Regions from separate parts of the Microbacterium sp. No. 7 genome, predicted to be linked through region 1. Evidence: predicted binding sites of a transcription regulator. Region 1 holds the regulator's gene; the other holds the start of a gene.
What was found. Region 1 encodes LexA, which represses DNA repair genes until DNA is damaged. Its sites were predicted from a motif close to TCGAACANNTGTTCGA; they were not measured.
Positions count from the first base shown of each region.

Region 2: AOA12_RS20665 (Rv2578c family radical SAM protein) is a predicted target of LexA. The motif match lies at 1,087-1,102, and genes of this name have one in related genera.

Region 1 covers NZ_CP012697.1:3,032,544-3,034,742, reverse strand. The annotation lists gene metE (5-methyltetrahydropteroyltriglutamate--homocysteine S-methyltransferase) at 1-762, shown strand, start outside; gene lexA (transcriptional repressor LexA) at 883-1,545, opposite strand; gene AOA12_RS14160 (LysM peptidoglycan-binding domain-containing protein) at 1,857-2,199, shown strand, end outside.
Region 2 covers NZ_CP012697.1:4,470,526-4,472,724, forward strand. The annotation lists gene AOA12_RS20665 (Rv2578c family radical SAM protein) at 35-1,078, opposite strand; gene AOA12_RS20670 (M15 family metallopeptidase) at 1,207-2,199, shown strand, end outside.

The sequences.
Region 1 (2,199 bases):
ACCGAGAACGGCTGGGTGCAGTCGTACGGCTCGCGCGCCACGCGCCCGTCGATCCTGTGGGGCGACGTCTCGCGCCCGGCGCCGATGACGGTCGCGTGGTCGCAGTACGCGCAGTCGCTCACCGACAAGCCCGTCAAGGGTATGCTCACGGGGCCCGTGACGATCCTCGCGTGGTCGTTCGTGCGCGACGACCAGCCGCTCGGCGAGACCGCCGACCAGGTGGCGCTCGCCCTGCGCGACGAGATCGGCGACCTGGAGCAGGCCGGCATCCGCATCATCCAGGTCGACGAGCCGGCGCTGCGCGAGCTGCTGCCGCTCAAGCAGGCCGACCAGCCCGCCTACCTCGACTGGTCGGTGCGCTCGTTCCGCCTCGCGACGGCCGGCGCCGCGCCCGCGACGCAGGTGCACACCCACCTGTGCTACTCGGAGTTCGGCGTCGTGCTCGACGCGATCGCGGCGCTCGACGCCGACGTCACCTCGATCGAGGCGGCCCGCAGCCGCGGCGAGGTCATCGCCGAGATCGCCGAGTCGGGCTTCGCGCACGGCGTCGGCCCGGGCGTGTACGACATCCACTCGCCGCGCGTGCCGTCGGTCGACGAGGTCGCCGAGCTGCTGCAGCGCGCCGCCGACGCCCTGCCGCTGCGCCAGGTATGGGTCAACCCCGACTGCGGACTGAAGACGCGCGGCTACGACGAGACGGTCGCGTCGCTGCGCAACCTCGTCGCGGCGACGCAGCGCGTGCGCGAGAGCGTCGGCGCGTAGTCGCGGGGCGCGCACGGAAGACCGCGAAGGCGGATGCCGAGGGGCTGATCCCTCGGCATCCGCCTTCTGCGCTCCCCGGCTTCTGCGCCGCATCGGCCGGGCAGGACCGGCCGGGCCGGATCAGACGGCGCGCAGCACCGCCACGACCTTGCCGAGCACCGTCGCCTCGTCGCCGAGGATGGGCTCGAACGCCGAGTTGCGCGGCAGCAGCCATGTGTGGCCGTCGCGCTGCCGGAACGTCTTGACCGTCGCCTCGCCGTCGAGCATCGCGGCGACGATGTCGCCGTTCTCGGCGGAGGACTGGCTGCGCACCACGACCCAGTCGCCGTCGCAGATGGCGGCGTCGATCATCGACTCGCCGCTCACCTTGAGCATGAACAGGTCGCCCTTCCCGACCAGGCGGCGGGGGAGCGGGAAGACCTCCTCGACCTGCTGATCGGCGGTGATCGGCACGCCCGCGGCGATGCGGCCGACGAGGGGCACGAGCGCGGCGTCGCCGACGGAGGGGCCGTCGTCGGCGGGGTTGTCGCTGATGCCGGGCAGGTCGATGAGCACCTCCATGGCGCGCGTCTTGCCCGGATCGCGGCGCAGATAGCCGCTGAGCTCGAGCTGGCCGAGCTGGTGCGTCACGCTCGACAGCGACTTGAGACCGACGGCGTCGCCGATCTCGCGCATGCTCGGCGGGTAGCCGTGCTGGGCGATCGAGCGCTGAATGACCTCCAGGATCGCGATCTGCTTCTCGCTCAGGCTCTTGCGCCGGCGGGTCTGCGGCTTCTCGCTCATTCGTGCTCCTCGTGTGTCCTGCGCGGTGTGTGGTGCGTGTCGTGCATGTCGTGGCGGGCGTCTCGTCCCACTCGTCTTCTGACGATCGTCTTCGAATGTCGGAGGTCGGTGATGGGGTGTCCCTGTCGAAACGGTATCCGCTTCGAGGGGCGGAAGGCGAGAGGCCCGCGCGTGTCGCCTTCGATCCGTCTCCGATGCGAACCCGCTTGACAGACCCGGAACATCGTAGATACATTCGGAAAAGACGTTCGCATCCGATTCTCCCGGCCGAGAACCGGATGCGAACGTCTCAACCTCAGAGGAGCACCATCATGAGCACGATCGACATCGCCGGTCCTCGTCCCGTCGTCGTCCGCACGCGCCTGCGCCTCACGACCCGCGGCCGCCGCGTCCTCGTCGCGCTCGCCTCGGCGCCCGTCGTCGTCGCGGTGAGCATCGCGATGCTCTCCGGGGGCGGCGCGGTGGCGTCGTCCGAGCGCCCGGCGGATCCCGCCTCGTTCGAGACGGTCACGGTGCAGCCCGGCGACACGCTGTGGTCGCTCGCGGGAGAGATCGCCCCCGACGCCGACCCGCGCGACGTGATCGACGCGATCATGAGGCTCAACGCGCTGAGCTCGGCGCGGCTCGACGTCGGTCAGTCGATCGCGCTGCCGC
Region 2 (2,199 bases), 1.4 Mb from region 1:
CGCTGAGCCCCGAGGGGCTCAGCGCCTTGCTGCGTCAGAAGAGCACGGGGTGCTCGGGAGGCCGGGTCGGGATGACGGGGCCCGGGGTCGTGGCGCGCTGTCGCGGCAGGTCGTCCTCGCCGACGCGGCCCGAGAGGCCGTGGCGGCGCAGCAGCGGACGCACACGGGCGGCGAGCTGCTTCCGGTACCCCACGGGCGCGTTCGCCGCACGACCCGGGTACAGGCCGCGATACGCCGGCAGCAGGTCGGGACGCTCGCGCTCGAGCCACTGCCAGAACCACTGCCGCGCCCCGGGCCTCAGGTGCATCGTTCCGAAGATCACGCTGCGCGCGCCGGCCGCGGCGATGCGTGCGAGGGCGTCGTCGAGCACCTCGGGGTCGTCCGTGAGGTGCGGCACGATCGGCATGAGGAAGACCGTGACGGCGAATCCGGCATCCGCCGCCTCGCGCACGGTGTGCAGCCGTGCCGCGAACGACGGGGCTCCGGGCTCGAGCATCGCGCGCAGCGGCTCGTCGGCGATCGCGATCGACATCGACAGCCGCACGTCGACGGATGCCGCGGCGTCGGCCAGCAGCGGCAGGTCGCGCCGCAGCAGCGTGCCCTTCGTCAGCACGGAGAACGACGTGCCGCTGCCCGCGAGGGCGTCGATGATCTCGGGCATGAGCCGATAGCGGCCCTCCGCTCGCTGATACGGGTCGGTGTTGGTGCCGAGCGCGACGGGCTCCCTGCCCCACGTCGAGCGGGCGAGCTCGCGCCGCAGCACGTCGGCGACGTTGACCTTGACCACGATCTGCTCGTCGAAGTCGCGTCCCGCGTCGAGGTCGAGGTACTCGTGCGTGTTTCGGGCGTAGCAGTAGAGGCAGGCGTGCTGGCATCCGCGATAGGGGTTGATCGTCCAGCGGAATGGCATGACCGACGCCGCCGGCACGCGATTGAGCGCCGATCGCGCGAGCACCTCGTGAAAGGTCATGCCGCGGAACTCGGGGGTCGTCACGCTGCGCACGAGACCGCCCCACGCCTCGAGCCCGGGCAGCGCCGCGGGGTCCTCCGCACCCGCCGCCTGTCCCTGCCACCGCATGTCGCAAGTAGAACATATGATCGAGTCTCATGCAAGCCGTGCGTGATGTTCATCGAAAGCGTGGATCACTGTCGACGGGCGAAACGATTCGTGAATCCGGCTTCAGGGAGAGGGGTCACAATAGAGGCATGCCGAAGCCCCATCCGTCGCGCCGTGACGTGCGCGCGCTGGCCGAGCTGCGGGGCGAACGCGAGGCGGCCGAACGTGCCGCGCAGGAGCACGCGGAGGCGTCGACGGGCGCGGCGGACACCGGCTCGGGACCGTCGGCGACCGCCGGCGCGCTCCCGCCCGACACGTCGGACATCGAGACGTGGGCGGCCGCGAAGCGCGCCCAGTGGGAGGCGGCGCGGCGCGCGGAAGCCGACCGCCAGGCGGCGGAACGCGCCGAGCGCGACGCCGCCAGACGGGCCGAGCGCGCGACGACGGAGCGCGCGGCCGCGGAACGGGCCGAGGCGGAACGCGTGGCCGCGGAACGGGCGGCCGCCGAGCAGGAGGCTGCGGAACGGGCGGCGCAGGACGCCGCGGAACGCGCCGAGCGTGCGGCCGCGGAGAAGACCGAACGCGAAGCCGCGTCACGTGCGGCAGAAAACGCACGTGACGCGGCAGAACGCGCCACGGCCGAGCAGGCGGCGCACGAACGGGCGGCGCGCGAGGCGGCGCGGAGCGCCGGGCTCGACACCGCGGAGCTCGCGCAGTGGACCGCCGCCAAGCGCGCCCAATGGAACGCGGTCGAGCTGGAGTCGTGGGCCTCGCAGAAGCGCACCGAGTGGGAGGCCGCGCGACGCGAGCGCGAGGAGCAGGAGCGCGAACGCGCAGAGCAGGAAGCGCACGAACGCGCCGAGCAGGCGGAACGCGAACGCGCAGAGCGCGAGGAGCAGGAGCGCGCCGAGCGTCGCGCCCGGGAGCGGGAGGAGCGCGAGACCCGCGAACGCGCCGAGCTCGAGCAGCGCGAACGGCTCGAGCGACGCGAACAGCAGGAGCGCGAGGCCCGCGAGCACGAGCAGCGGGAGCGCGAACGCCGGGCGCTCGAGTTCGAGGCGCTCGAGCGAGCGAGGCGCGAGCAGCAGGCACGCGCCGAGCGGGAGGCCCGCGAGACGGCCGAGAACGAGGCTCGCGAGCGC